Regions from separate parts of the Halomonas sp. hl-4 genome, predicted to be linked through region 2. Evidence: predicted binding sites of a transcription regulator. Region 2 holds the regulator's gene; the other holds the start of a gene.
The links. Region 2 encodes sigma-54, which starts transcription at its own class of promoters, with help from an activator protein. Its sites were predicted from a motif close to TGGCACNNNNNTTGCTNT; they were not measured.
Positions count from the first base shown of each region.

Region 1: the regulator sigma-54 is predicted to act here: its motif matches at 3,065-3,082, upstream of CPH17_RS15360 (NCS1 family nucleobase:cation symporter-1).

Region 1 is NZ_LT907845.1:3,254,819-3,262,419, reverse strand. It holds gene CPH17_RS15370 (bifunctional diguanylate cyclase/phosphodiesterase) at 1-344, opposite strand, end outside; gene CPH17_RS15365 (LysR family transcriptional regulator) at 505-1,407, shown strand; gene CPH17_RS15360 (NCS1 family nucleobase:cation symporter-1) at 1,487-3,007, opposite strand; gene CPH17_RS15355 (nitrilase-related carbon-nitrogen hydrolase) at 3,547-4,413, shown strand; gene hydA (dihydropyrimidinase) at 4,445-5,884, shown strand; gene CPH17_RS15345 (NAD(P)-dependent oxidoreductase) at 5,933-7,312, shown strand; gene preA (NAD-dependent dihydropyrimidine dehydrogenase subunit PreA) at 7,309-7,601, shown strand, end outside.
Region 2 is NZ_LT907845.1:1,015,047-1,022,647, reverse strand. It holds gene pmbA (metalloprotease PmbA) at 1-998, shown strand, start outside; gene CPH17_RS05055 (HPr family phosphocarrier protein) at 1,016-1,285, opposite strand; gene rapZ (RNase adapter RapZ) at 1,358-2,239, opposite strand; gene CPH17_RS05045 (PTS sugar transporter subunit IIA) at 2,330-2,803, opposite strand; gene hpf (ribosome hibernation-promoting factor, HPF/YfiA family) at 2,808-3,116, opposite strand; gene CPH17_RS05035 (RNA polymerase factor sigma-54) at 3,203-4,618, opposite strand; gene lptB (LPS export ABC transporter ATP-binding protein) at 4,723-5,472, opposite strand; gene lptA (lipopolysaccharide transport periplasmic protein LptA) at 5,483-5,983, opposite strand; gene lptC (LPS export ABC transporter periplasmic protein LptC) at 5,987-6,565, opposite strand; gene CPH17_RS05015 (KdsC family phosphatase) at 6,572-7,108, opposite strand; gene CPH17_RS05010 (KpsF/GutQ family sugar-phosphate isomerase) at 7,129-7,601, opposite strand, start outside.

The DNA of each region.
Region 1 (7,601 bases), 2.0 Mb from region 2:
TCAATCCAATCCACATAGCGGCTACGGTTGAGTAAGGCACGCATTAACACCTGAGATTCGCCTTGGGTCGGCATACCCTCAAGCTCGATCAGCTCTGCAATGCTCAATAATGCCTGGTCACTTTGCGCAAAGACGCCTTTTGCCCACTCGACCACGACATCCGCTCGGGCGGCATTGCGTGCTTCAAGGGCATGAATTTCCTGGCGATATTGTTCGTAGAGTATCCACGCGAAGATACTTAGAAGTAGCAAAAGCGCTACCCCGTAAAGCGTCAACGCACCATGGCGCTGTTGGCGATACTTTTTCGCCAAATCGGCCGATAACGGAGTAACAGGTTGTGGCATTGCGCGGACGCCTTGTCATAAAGTGGCATTAAACAAATGTAATCGCCTTAACATAAGCCTAAACGTCGATGATATTGAAGGGTTATTTTTGAAAAGTATATCGGCCCTTTTCAACTCTCTTATCATAAAATCAACTGATTAACAGCCATGAGAGCTTGCCATGCCTACGCTTGGTCAAATGAGCGATTATGAGATTCGCCTAATTCGTATTTTTCAAACGGTAGTGGAGTGCGGTGGCTTTACAGCAGCAGAAACCACGCTGGGCATCAGCCGGTCGGCGATTAGCCAGCATATGAACGATTTGGAGGGACGGCTAGGCTTTTCGCTCTGCCAGCGCGGACGCGGGGGATTTAGCTTAACCGAGGAGGGTAAAGAAATTTATCAGGCAGGGCTTACCCTCCTCTCCGCCCTTGAAACCTTCAAAAGCGATGTCAACGCCCTGCATCAAACGATCAAAGGCGAGCTTAACATCGGCATTACCGACAATTTGGTGACCCTGCCTGCGATGCACGTTACCAATGCGCTGGCCAAACTCAGCGCGCCGGAGCACGATGTCACGCTGAACATTCATATGGAGCCATCGGACGCGGTGATTCGCGGCGTGATGGATGGCCACTTGCACGTCGGCGTGGTGCCAGCGGTCAATTTGCCCACGAGCTTAGACACCCAGCACCTCTACGATGAGCCTTCTTATTTGTATTGTGCGTCTGGGCACTCGCTGTTTAATGAGGAGAGTGACAGCCTCGGGTTGTCAGATATTGCGCGCCATCCTGCGATATCGCCGCGCTACCCGCTACCCGCTGCAGCACGCCAAGCCCACGAGGCACTCAACCTACGCGCCTCTGCCTCTGACCGCGAGGGCGCGGCTTTTTTGATTCTCACCGGGCGTTTTATTGGTTTTCTCCCTGAGCATGTGGCGGCGCAGTGGGTCTCAGCAGGCAAAATGCGCACGCTGAATAGCAAGAGCCAACACTACCGTATTCCCTTTGCGCTCATTTCACGCCGTGACCGCCGCCCCAATCGGGTTGTTGATGCCTTTTTAAGCTTTATCGATACGCCTTAACACGAATATCCCTCCACGTATTACAACACCCGACAGATAGCCGGGTGTTGGGATGAACGGTCAAACAGCAGCGTATCGTCTAGGGTAGTTGCTCCGTAGGTTCCCTATCAGCTACTGGCGACGGTCCAACTGATGGCACCGTAGAAAGCACTTGGCTGGCGATATAGTAAACAATCGCCCCCAGCGCCGAACCGGTAAACCAACCGTAATCGTAGAACCAGTACATCGTGCCTGTCGTTAGTGCTATTAAGGTCAGCGCCACGGGCACGCCAAACGCGATAAAGCCGGCGATATTGACGGCCGGATAAGCATGGTTATCCATATACAGACTGGGCACATCCAGGCGCTGCTTTTTAATCAGGAAGTAATCCACCGCCATGATCCCGGCGATCGGCCCAAGCAGGCTTGAGTAGCCCAACAGCCAATTGGAGTACATCTGTTCAAGCGATACTCCCGGCGGAATGATGCCGGCTTTTTGCAACAGGTCGTAGCCCATCAGCAGCACCCCCACCGCACCGGTCATCAGCACGCCACGCGTCTGATCGATAAACTTCGGTGCAATATTCTGGAAATCATTGGTCGGCGAGACGATGTTGGAGGCGGTATTAGTTGAAATGGTGGCGATGATAATCAGCAGCATCGCCAGCACGACCCAGAAGGGATTATCGATAAAGCCGATAAGACGCACGGGGTCGGCGACGGTCTGCCCTACCAAGTTTTCGGAGGCAGCGGTCATCACCACGCCCAACGCAGCAAAGAAAAACATCGTTAGCGGCAGCCCAATCACCTGGCCGACAATTTGGTCTTTCTGGCTTTTGGCAAAGCGGCTGAAGTCAGGAATATTCAGCGACAGCGTGGCCCAGAACCCCACCATGGCGGTTAATCCGGCAAAGAAGTAGCCATACACCGAGGCCCCCTCAGGCCGCGATGGCGGCTGCGCCAGCAACTCGGTCATTGACGTATGTGGCCACGCCCAGACCATCAGCCCGATGCCGACGGCAAGCAGCAAAGGGGCGGCAAACGTCTCAAGCCATTTGATCGATTCCGCACCGCGAATCACTACATACAGGTTCATCGCACCGAACACGAAGAAGCCAATGACTTCGCCAACCCCGCCCAGTGCGGCCCAGGCCGGTATCAACTCGGAAAGCAGCAGGTGGATGGCCAGGCCGCCGAACATGGTCTGAATACCGAACCACCCGCAGCCGACGAGCGCACGAACCAGACAGGGCACGTTAGAGCCGAAAATACCAAACGACGAGCGCAGCACCACAGGAAAAGGGATCCCGAATTTTGTGCCCGGGAAAGCATTGAGCGTGAGCGGAATCAAGACAATCACGTTGGCGAGCAATATCGCTAACAGCGCCTCGCCCACGCTCAGGCCGAAGTAGGCGGTTAATACGCCTCCCAGCGTATAAGTGGGCACGCAGATCGCCATGCCCACCCACAGCGCGGCGATATTCCACTTTGACCAGGTACGCTCGCTTGCCCGGGTCGGGGCAATATCCTCATTGAAACGTGAGCTGTCGCGAACATCATCCCCCACGTCCAGCTCAACCAGCCCTTCTCGATCTACCATCTGAGAGGTTGTTTTCGTCATTGATCTCTCCTCAGTGTCATCCGCTTCCCAGAAAACCCTCACGGTCTGAGGTAGTTTCAAGCAATAAGCGTGCCGACTAAGCCATTCTAGCCACTTAACTCATTGATCAAAAACTGTCTTCCAGGACAAGAATTTTATTGTTGTCGTCATCTTGCCGACTTCTGAGTCACCGAATACCCGGCGGACTCAAAAAGGCTAGATCAAAAAAAATATTTGCACCAATTTTAAACATAAAAACCTGCGTTTGTTTTCAACAAAAAAGTTCAAGCCACTGATTTAAAAAAATTAAGCCAAGCACCCAAAACAGTGCGCATCTTCACCAGATTAGGGATTTCTCAATGCTAAAATAAAAAAATCAATTTAACTCAATGAGTTAAACATCATCATGAAAAAACCACCGACTGACTTGCTAAAACGCACAACCTGACGATACTTTCTTAAAAGCTGTCGTAATGGTCAGCTTTGAAAACCACCCGCTTAAAACAGAACATCAAATAACACCAACACTTTGGCCTAACGCTAATAAGAGGGAGTGTCTGATGCAGAAGATGAAAATCGGCCTGATTCAAATGGGGCTAAAAACCAGCACCGACCTAGAACCCACGGCGATTCGTGACGCCATGAACGAAGCGCACCTGCCGATGATTGAGCAAGCGGCAGCTCAGGGCGTACAGGTGCTGTGCTTCCAGGAAGTATTTAACCAGCCGTATTTTTGCCCCAGCCAGGACGGCAAATGGTACGCCGCCGCTGAAAAGGTACCCGAAGGCCCGACCTGCCAGATGATGCAAAAACTGGCCGCCAAGCACCGTATGGTGATTATCGTCCCCGTGTATGAAGAAACCGAGACCGGCGTTTACTACAACACCGCCGCGGTGTTCGATGCCGACGGCAGCTATCTGGGCAAGTACCACAAAACGCATATTCCTCAGATCGCAGGCTTTTGGGAGAAATTCTTCTTCAAACCGGGCAAATCCAACTGGCCGGTGTTCGATACTGCCTACGGCAAGATCGGCGTGTATATCTGCTACGACCGTCACTTCCCCGAAGGCTGGCGGGCACTGGCACTCAACGGTGCCGAGGTGATTTTCAATCCTTCCGCTACCGTGGCCGGGCTTTCCCAGTACCTCTGGGAGCTGGAACAGCCTGCCTCGGCCGCGGCCAACGGCTGCTTTATCGCCGCCATCAACAGGGTAGGTACAGAAGCCCCCTGGAATATCGGCAATTTTTATGGCTCCAGCTATATCGTCAACCCACGCGGCAAGATCGAGGCACAGGCCAGCGAAACCGACGATGAACTGCTGATCCACGAGATCGATTTGGACATGGTGCGTGAGGTACGCAACAACTGGCAGTTCTTCCGCGACCGTCGACCGGAAACCTACACCCGCCTGACCGACGGCGAGTAACCCGGCTACCGGATAACACAAGGAGCAAACCATGAGCCTATTGATCAAGGGCGGCACTGTCGTCACTAATACCGATACCTACCGCGCCGACGTGCTGTGTGTCGACGGTAAAATCCGCGCCATCGGCACCGATTTAGAAGTCCCCGCCGATTGCGAGGTTGTCGATGCCAGCGACCAGCTGGTGATGCCGGGCGGCATCGATCCCCATACCCATATGCAGCTTCCGTTCATGGGTACCGTTGCAAGCGAGGATTTCTATACCGGCACCGCTGCCGCGCTGGCGGGCGGCACCACGTCCATCATCGATTTCGTGATTCCCCAGCCGGGCCAGTCACTGATGGAAGCCTTTGAGACCTGGCAGGGCTGGGCGGAAAAAGCCGCCACCGACTTCGCCTTCCACGTGGCGATCACCTGGTGGGACGAGAGCGTCAAACAAGACATGGGCACCCTGGTGCGCGAGCATGGGGTTAACAGCTTCAAGCACTTTATGGCCTACAAGGGCGCCATCATGGCCACCGATGACATTCTAGTGGAGAGTTTTTCGCGCTGCCTGGAGCTGGGCGCGGTGCCTACCGTCCACGCTGAAAACGGCGAGCTGGTTTACCACATGCAGCAAAAACTGCTCGCCCAGGGCATCACCGGGCCGGAAGCCCACCCGCTTTCCCGCCCGCCCCAGGTGGAAGGCGAAGCCGCCAGCCGGGCGATTCGTATTGCCAGCACCCTGGGCGCGCCGATCTACCTGGTGCACGTGTCTACCAAGGATGCGGTGGATGAGATTGCCTACGCCCGCGACCAAGGCCACCAAGTTTACGGCGAATGCCTCGCCGGTCATCTAATGATTGACGACAGCGTTTACCAAGATACCGACTGGGGCCGCGCCGCCGCTCATGTGATGAGTCCACCCTTCCGGCCCAAAGGCCATCAGGAAGCCCTCTGGCACGGCCTGCAGTCAGGCAACCTGCAGACCACCGCTACCGACCATTGCTGCTTCTGCGCCGATCAGAAAGCGGCGGGCAAGGACGACTTCACCAAGATTCCCAACGGCACCGCCGGGGTCGAGGACCGCCTGGCCGTACTGTGGGATGAAGGCGTCAACACCGGCAAGCTATCGCCCCAGGAATTCGTCGCCCTGACGTCGACCAACACCGCCAAGATATTCAACCTTTACCCCCGTAAAGGCGCGATTCAGGTGGGTGCCGATGCCGATATCGTGGTCTGGGACCCCAACGGTACACGCACGATTTCCGCCAAGACCCACCACCAAAACGTCGACTTCAATATCTTCGAAGGCAAGACGGTGCGCGGCATCGCCCGCCATACCATCAGCCAGGGTAAGTGGGTATGGCGCGACGGCGACCTGCGCGCCGAGCGCGGCGCAGGCCGCTATCTGGAGCGCCCCGCCTACCCCGGCATGTTTGAGCTGCTGGCCAAGCGCGCTGAGCTCAATGCGCCCGTCGCCGTTAAACGATAACCGGCGCTCAATAACAGGTGTTTCTATAAAAACAGCGGAGGCTCTACCGTGACTAGCCCACTGAATCATCTACCCAGCGCAAAAGAGGTCGGCACCTACGACCCGCCAACGCTGGACAGCAACTTTAGCGACCTACACCCGCCGCTGACCCATCGCCAGGCGATGATCGAAAGCCAGCGCTGCCTTTACTGCTTTGATGCGCCCTGCGTCGAGGCCTGCCCATCGGAGATCGACATCCCCAGCTTTATTCGCCAGATCAGCGAGAACAACATCAACGGCGCGGCGGAAACCATCCTGGAAGCCAATATCCTGGGCGGTAGCTGCGCCCGGGTATGCCCGACGGAAATCCTTTGCGAGCGCAGCTGCGTGCGTAATCACGACGCCGAGTGCCAGCCGGTGCTAATCGGCCTGTTGCAGCGCCACGCCACCGACAACATGCAGTTCGATGGCCACCCCTTCACACGCGCAGCATCCACCGGCCGTCATGTGGCCGTAGTGGGTGCCGGGCCAGCGGGGCTCTCCTGCGCGCATCGCCTGGCGATGCTGGGCCATCAGGTGACCATTTTTGAAGCCGAGCAAAAGCCCGGCGGACTGAACGAATACGGTATTGCCCGCTACAAGATGACCGACGACTTCGCCCGCAAGGAAGTCGAGTTTTTGCTGGAGATCGGCGGCATCGACATCCAGTACGGAAAACGGCTGGGTGACAACCTGGAGCTCGCCAGCCTGCATCACCAGTACGACAGCGTGTTTCTTGGCCTGGGCCTGGGCACCAGCCGTGCACTAAGCCTCACCGGGGAAGATGCCCCCGGCCTGATGCCCGCCGTGGACTACATCAAAACCCTGCGCCAAACCGATGACCTGGGCAGCCTTGCGGTCGCCAAGCGCTGCATCGTGATTGGCGCAGGCAATACCGCCATCGATCTGGCGACGCAGATGGCCCGCCTGGGTGCCACCGAGGTGACGCTGGTCTACCGCCGCGGCGTCGAGTCGATGTCCGCCACCGACCACGAGCAGGAGATCGCCAAAGCCAACGGCGTGCGCATGCTCACCTGGGCGCAGCCCGACGAGATTCTGCTCGACAGCCAAGGCCAAGTGGCGGGCATGCGATTCGCCAAGACCCGGGAACAGGCGGGACAATTGACCGCCACCGACGACACCTTCGAGATTGCCGCCGATGCCATCTTCAAGGCGATCGGTCAGGGCTTTGACGGTGAAAGTCTCAGCGACGCTACCGCTGCTGAGCTCGCCCGTGACGGCGAACGTATTCACGTTAATGAGATGTTCCAAACGTCGCTACCTAACGTTTACGCCGGCGGTGACTGCATCAAGCCCGGCCAGGATCTCACCGTACAGGCCGTCCAGCACGGCAAGCTGGCCGCCCACGCCATCCATCAGGCGCTTACCGCCAAGCAGGAGGCCGCATGAATACCCTCAACTTTACCCCACCGGGCAAGCACGACAGTGGCGCCAGCGTGGTCAACGGCGTTGACTTGTCAGTAAACTTCGCCGGTATCAAAGCCCCCAACCCGTTCTGGCTAGCCTCTGCACCGCCCACCGACAAGGCCTACAACGTGGTGCGCGCCTATGAGGCGGGCTGGGGCGGCGTGGTGTGGAAAACACTCGGTGAAGAGCCGCCTGCGGTGAACGTTTCGTCGCGCTATTCGGCCCACTACGGCAAAAACCGCGAGGTGATCGGCTTTAACAACATCGAGCT
Region 2 (7,601 bases):
CGACCGAGCTGCCCGATTTAAACGTTCATCATCCTTGGGCGTTAACCACTGATCAGGCTATTGAGCTGGCATTGACCTGTGAGCAAGCGGGTCGCGAGGTGGCAGGCATTACCCAATCAGACGGCGCCTCGCTGTCCAGCGGTGAAGGCGTGCGCGTATATGCCAACAGCCACGGTTTTATCGGTACCCAGAAAGGTAGTCGGCATTCGCTTTCTTGCATGCTGATTGCCGAAGACGCGCAGGGTATGCAGCGTGACATGGATTACACCTCGGCGCGCGATCCTGATCAGCTATCTGACCCGGCGGCGGTTGGCCGCGAAGCGGCCAGACGAACGCTGCGTCGGCTGGGGGCCAAACGACCACCTACGGGAACTTACCCGGTGCTGTTCGACCCCAGTCTGTCGAGTGGTCTGGTGGGCCATCTAATGGGCGCCCTGGCGGGCGGTGCGCTATACCGTCAGGCGTCTTTTCTGTGCGATCGGCTCAACACGCCTCTTTTCCCCGATTGGTTTAGCCTCGAAGAGCGGCCAATGGAAGTTGGGGCAACAGCTAGCTCTCCGTTTGATGGAGAAGGTGTACAAACGCGCAATAACCGATTTATCGACCAAGGCAAAATTGCGAGCTACATGCTGTCTTCATACAGCGCCCGGCGCTTGGGTATGACCACGACGGGTAACGCTGGCGGCGCACGCAATATGCGCATTACCGCGCCGTTAACTAGCCAGGCATCGCTGTTGGAACAAATGGACACTGGCGTTTGGGTGACCGAGTTAATGGGCCAGGGAATTAACGGCGTGACTGGCGATTACTCACGCGGTGCTGCGGGTTTCTGGGTCGAGAAAGGCGTGATTCAATACCCCATAGAAGAGTTCACTATTGCCGGTAATCTGGAGCGTATGTACGCAAACTTGATCGGCGTGGGTGATGACATTGACCGGCGGGGTAGTATCCATTCCGGCAGTTGGCTGATTGATGGGATGACTATCGCGGGTAGCTAGCTTAGCAAGGCAGGGCTTTACTTGTCCTCGTCAAAACGTGCGTCGAACAGCGCTTGAATCGCATCCAGTGCTTGTTCGGCGTCATTGCCTTCTGCTCTTATGCATAGCTCCGTGCCACAAGGCGCTGCAAGCATCAAGAGGGCCATGATATTGGCGGCATCGGCTTCCTGCTGCTGCTTCAAGACACGTACGTTGGCGTCAAATTGCTGACTGCACTGTACAAGTTTGGTCGCGGCGCGAGCGTGAAGGCCGCGCTGGTTTGTAAGGGTAAGTCTACGTTCGGGCACCCTGATTCCTTTTGGCTGCTAGGGTCGTCGCAATAGATGATGGCCCTTGCTAAACGGCTAGGGCGACTAATGCTAAAGCGGCGCGTTGACCGTGTATTGTAAGCCCAGCTCGCGGTGACGTAACTGTACCTCACCTGCTTGCCCGGCGAGGCGCTGCGCCAGTTGTTCAACCATATACACTGAGCGATGCTGACCCCCGGTACATCCTATCGCGACGGTCATGTAGCTGCGCTGGCTGTTTTGGTACGCCGGAAGCCAGCGTTCAAGCCACGCCTGAATATCGCTGGCCATGTCATCGACCAGGGGATAGTTAGCTAAAAACGCAATTATATCGGCGTCGCGGCCAGTAGACGAGCGCAGAGAGGGATCCCAGTAAGGATTAGGCAGGCAGCGCACGTCGAAAACGATATCGGCATCGAGCGGCACACCGCGCTTATAGCCGAATGACTCAAAGGTCAGCGTTAGCTGATCACGTCGCTGATGCGCTACCTGGTCGGTGATACGACGACGAAGATCGTGTACCGACAGGCGCGATGTATCGATAGTGAGATCGGCGAGGTCACGTATTTCGTGCAGCGTTTGCTCTTCTTGATCAATGGCTTCTTCAAGCGTGAGCGTGCTATTGCGTGTTAAAGGGTGGCGCCTTCGAGTAGCCGAATAGCGCTCCAGCAAAATACGTGCATCGGTGGTCAGATATACAATCTGACACTTGATGGTACGTTGGCGAAGCTCTTCGAGAAGCTTGGGAAGCTTAGCAAGCGCGCCCGGCAGATTGCGCGCATCAATGCTAACCGCCAGATGGGTGCGTTCCCCCTGGTCGCGTAGCTCATCAATCAGCGAGTCCAGTAGCATGGCTGGCAAATTATCAATGGCGTAATAGCCCAAATCTTCCAGCGCCTGTAAGGCAATTGATTTGCCTGACCCGGATCGTCCACTAATAATGACGAGTTGCATGAAGGCTCTCTTGCTTGCGGTCAAGTGACGTGGGTAACCAGCCAGAGTAAGACGTTAACTCAATCTATACCCACCGGACGTGCCAGCGGGTTACTGACTGGCTGCTTGGTCGCGTATCTTGGCGGAGATGAGATCCAGCAGTTCACGTTGACTGCCCGTTTTGCGTAGCTGCTGGCGTGTGTCGGCGTCGTTCATGATGGAAGCGACTTGGCCCAGCAAGGCCAAATGCGTGTCGTCCGCTTCTTCGGGCACAAGTAGGACAAACACCAAATCCACCGGATCGCCGTCAATTGCATCGAAGTCGACCGCTTCATTGAGTTTGAGAAAGCCCGCGATAGGCGATTCACAGTGTGGGCTTCGCGCATGAGGAATCGCCACACCGTTGCCAATTCCCGTGCTGCCCAGGCGTTCACGCCCAATCAAGCGACTGAATACTTCCTGGCTATCGAGGCTTGGGATGTTTTGCGCGATGAAGGTGCTGAAAAACTCCAGCACCCGTTTTTTACTGCCCCCAGGCACATCGTAGAGAACGCGCTCCGGGGGGAGGATAGTGGCCAACGTCATTGAATTAACGCACGCCTGCGCCTTGGGCGCGGGCTTGTGCTTTTTCCTTATGCTTAACGAGTTGCCTATCGATTTTGTCCGCTAGGGCGTCAATGGCGGCGTACATATCATTATCAAGGGCTTCGGCGTGCAAGTCAGCACCTGCTGCGTGCAACGTGCAGGCCGCTTGTTGGCGCTCTTTTTCAACCGAAAGCGTTACCTGCACGGTGGTAATGTTGTCGTAATGGCGCTCGACGCGTTCCAACTTTTCGTTGACATAGTCACGCAAGGCGTCAGTCAGTTCCACATGATGACCGGTGATATTGACTTGCATTGACGTACTCCTTATCCATCGGACTGTTCTTCGATTGTAACCCTTTTTGCCGTTAAGCAAAGCCCTTGTGATGAGTTTCCGTTTATCTAACGCAAACGACGTCGCTCGCTGGATGAGGGAATGCCCATGCCTTCTCGATATTTGGCAACAGTGCGGCGTGCCACGTGGATGCCGACGTCTTCCAGTAGAGTCACTAAACGGCTGTCCGACAGTGGTTTGCCGGAGGGCTCTTCCTGAATTAATTTTTTGAGCCGTGCACGAATCGCCGTACTGGAGTGGCTGTCACCGTCTTGACCGCTTATTTGGCTGGAGAAGAAGTATTTAAGCTCGAAAATACCCCTTGGGGTATGGATGAATTTCTGGGTGGTGACGCGAGAAATCGTCGACTCGTGCATCTCTACCGCATCCGCAATATCCGCCAGAATAAGCGGCTTCATGGCTTCTTCGCCCTGCTCTAAAAAGCCGATTTGGCGAGTGATGATTTCGCGGCCGACACGCAGTAGCGTGTCGTTGCGGCTGGAAAGGCTTTTGATCAGCCAGCGGGCTTCCTGTAAGTGGTCTTTGAGGAATTGGTTATCCTGGCTTTTGTCGGCGCGCTTAATCAGGCTGGCGTAGTCGGGTTGAATCCTGAGCTTAGGCAGCGCCTCTGGATTGAGCTCAAGGTGCCAGCCTTCGTTATCGTGGCGAACCACTAGATCGGGGATCACATAGCTGTCGTCAGTGGCGCTATAAGCGCTGCCAGGGCGCGGGTCAAGGCTGCGGATGAGCTGGACGACCTCGTCTAGCTGCGCATCGTCGAGGCTTAATCGTCGCTTGAGTAGACGTTGATCATTTTTGCCCAAGGCTTCCAGAAACTGGCGCACCAAACGCCGCGCGGGAATCAATAACGGCGTATCGTCGGGTAGCGTGGCGAGCTGAAGCATCAGGCACTCGCGAAGATCACGGGCGAACACGCCGGTGGGCTCAAACTGTTGAAGCCGTAACAAGATGGTTTCAACCTCACGCTGGCTGAGCCCTTCCACGCCTTGGGCGCGCAGCCCTTCGCGGATATCGTTGAGTGGTTGGGTGAGGTAGCCGTTTGTATCGAGAGCATCAATCAGGCTCTCGGCAACCAGCTGTTCGCGGCTGCTTAAGTCGGTCATGGCCAGTTGCCAGAGGAGGTGGCCGTGTAGGCTTTGCCCCGCCGCTTGGCGTTCAAAGTCAGGGCCCTCACCACTCGAGCTGCCGGTACTGCCCGTGTCCTGGTAGGTATCCGACCAGTCACTGTCGACGGAGAGCTCTGTGGGGATGCTGTCTGCCCATTCAGCTTCTTCCGGCTCGCTGGCGGCTTGTTCGCTGAACTCATCCTCCTGCTCAAGCATGGGGTTGGCGTCCAGCGCTTGCTGAATTTCCTGGCGTAAATCGAGCGTTGATAGCTGCAGCAGAGCAATTGCCTGCTGCAGCTGAGGTGTCATGGTGAGCTGGGTGCCAATTCGCAGTTGAAGAGAAGCTTTCATGACCATCAGAGAACCATTCGGTTATCGGAAAGCATCCACCCTAGTGCGAGTTTTGTTTTGGTGCAAGTGCAATAAGCATGCCACCGGCAATAAATATGCCATTGATAGCTTTACAGACGGAAATCAGCGCCTAAGTAAACGTCGCGCACTTCTTGATTGTCAAGAATGGCGTTTGGTGTGCCGCTGGCAATAATGTGGCCATCGCCGACAATGTAGGCGATGTCGCATATATCCAGCGTTTCACGCACGTTGTGGTCGGTGATCAATACGCCAATGCCCCGGTCCTTCAATGCGCGGATGATCGACTTGATATCGCCCACTGAAATAGGGTCTACGCCCGCGAAGGGTTCATCGAGCAGAATAAATGCAGGCTCAGTGGCCAGTGACCTAGCGATTTCGACGCGCCGCCGTTCACCACCCGATAGGCTCATGCCCATATTGTCGCGGATATGGGTGATATGAAAATCCTCTAGCAGTGTTTCCAGACGAGCTTCGCGTCCGGCGCGGTCCAGGTCGCTTCGGGTCTGTAAAATGGCCATGATGTTATCGGCGACGGAAAGCTTGCGGAAAATAGACGCTTCTTGAGGTAAGTAGCCAATGCCTGCCTTGGCGCGCTCGTGCATAGGGGCGCGAGAAAGATCAAGGGTGTCGATGCCGACGCTGCCTGCATCTGCCTTGACCAAGCCGACAATCATATAGAACGAGGTGGTTTTACCCGCGCCGTTGGGGCCAAGCAAGCCCACAATGCTGCCTTGGGAGATGTCCAGGTTAATATCTTTTACGACGCGTCGGCGCTTATAGCTTTTTGCCAAATGGCGGGCGTGTAGCGTTCGAGTTGCGCTTTCGGCGGCAGCTACCATCGGGCTCTCCTTAGTCTTCGGGTTGCAGCGTCATGCGGATGCGTTGCGGCTCTTGGTTCTCAACATCGGAACGTGCTTCGACGACCTCGCGGTCGATGAAATAATCCAAACGTCCGCCGGTGAAGCGGTCGCCTTGTTGAATGATTTCTGCCTGGTCAATCAACTCAACCCGGCGCTCGGCGACGTGATAAATCACGCGCCGGCCCCAGCCTTCTATCGGGCCATCTTGGTCCTCGGGTTGCTGACGTAAATAGGCGCGATCACCCAGTGCCGTCGCCCGCGAGAGCTCGCCTTCTTCGTTACGTTGGATTTCAACTTCATCGCCTCTGATCAGCATATCTCCCTGGCGAACCTCTACGTCGCCGGTGTAAACCGCCGTACCGGCACGTTGGTCAAGGTCAAGCTGATCGGCTTCGACTTCAACCGGTTGCTGTTGCTGGTGATTATCCGCCAGCGCATAAAAAGGGACTAAGCAGGCAGCGGCAACCGCCGTGTAGATAAACGCTTTCATGTTTTATTCCTGTCCAGGTTGCGTCTCTGGGGGGTGGTGGCCTTGAACGTTATCTTCAAGCCTCACCTCATCCTCGTTTAGCCATGCATCCATCCGCTGCGCCGTTGTTCGCTGGGGCGGTTGCTGGAGTAGCACGTGGGTGTCACTCCATGCATGGGCGTTTTTCCCTTCATAGTGCAGGACATCTGTATCGAGTTGCCAGCCCTCTTCGGGTGCTATGAGCTTGGCATTGCCGGAAAGCGTCAGTTCCTGGGAGCGAGTGTTAAGCGTGCCCACCTCTGACGTGGCGTTCCACACGCGTCGCTCGCTGTCATAAAGTGTGGCGTGGGGTGTTTCGGTCTGGGTCGTCGCAGATTGAGGGGTATGTACCAGGCGGGGTGTGGTCAGCCCCTGCTGGATATTACCCTGTTCGTCAAATAGCGTGAGCTCGGCATTGTGTAGGACATGCCCCGGCTCTTCCGCACGCGCATCTGGGTCCTGGGGGACAGTTTGCGGGCCGCCAGGGTCCAGCCATACCAGCATGCCGCCGAGGGCCAGCACAATCAGCGCAAGTCCCACGCGCGTGCGAAGTTGCTTCAACATAGTTCCTCAGCCGTGTAAGTAGGTATCGATGACGGCGCCCCAGTGCCCTTGGGCGTCGAGTAGCGCATCGCAGACTTCACGAACCGCTCCGTGGCCGCCCAGGCGCTCTGTCACCCAGTCAGCATGGGTGTGCATGTAGTCAGGTGCGTTGGGCACCGTGATCCCGACCCCCGCTCGCTTGATGCTTGCCAAATCGGGTAGGTCGTCGCCGCAATACGCTACTTGAGGCAGTTCAAGCCCAAGGCGTTGGCAAAGGTCGCGCAGCACGGTCAATTTATCCTCGCAGCCTTGGTAGACGTGAGGAATGCCCAGCGCAGCGGCGCGTTGACTGACCATGGGTGAGTCACGACCGGTGATCAGGGCGACTGAAATACCCGCGCGTTTAAGTAGTTTGAGCCCATGGCCGTCTTGGGTGTGGAAGGCTTTGATTTCCACGCCATCGGCCTGAAAGTAAAGCCGACCGTCGGTGAGTACGCCATCAACATCAAGGGCAAATAAGCGAATGCGACGCAGTCGGTCGAGTAGGTCAGTGGAAAGGGTCATTGAGCCTCCGGTCGATTCAATTAAATGACGCCGCTGGCGAGCAGGTCATGCATATGTAGAGCGCCTATTGGGCGTTGTTGTTCATCCACCACCGCGAGGGCGGTAATGCGGTTGTCCTCCATGATGCGCACGGCTTCCGCCGCCAGCAGGTCGGGGGATATCCGCTTGCCGGGCCGCGTCATGACGTCATCTACCCGCACTTCACGCAAATCGTGGAAGTTATCCAGCGTGCGGCGTAAATCGCCATCCGTGTAGACGCCGGCTAGTTGGCCGTTGGGGTCCACCACGCAGGTGAAGCCCAAGCCTTGCCGGGTGATTTCCAATAAGGCGTCGCGTAGTGGGCTGCCTAATGCAACCTGCGGTAAACGTTCACCCTGATGCATAAGGTCGCGAACGCGCAGCAACAGGCGTCGGCCGAGGCTGCCGCCAGGATGCGACAATGCAAAGTCCTCTGCGGTAAAACCACGCGCTTCCAGAAGCGCCACCGCGAGGG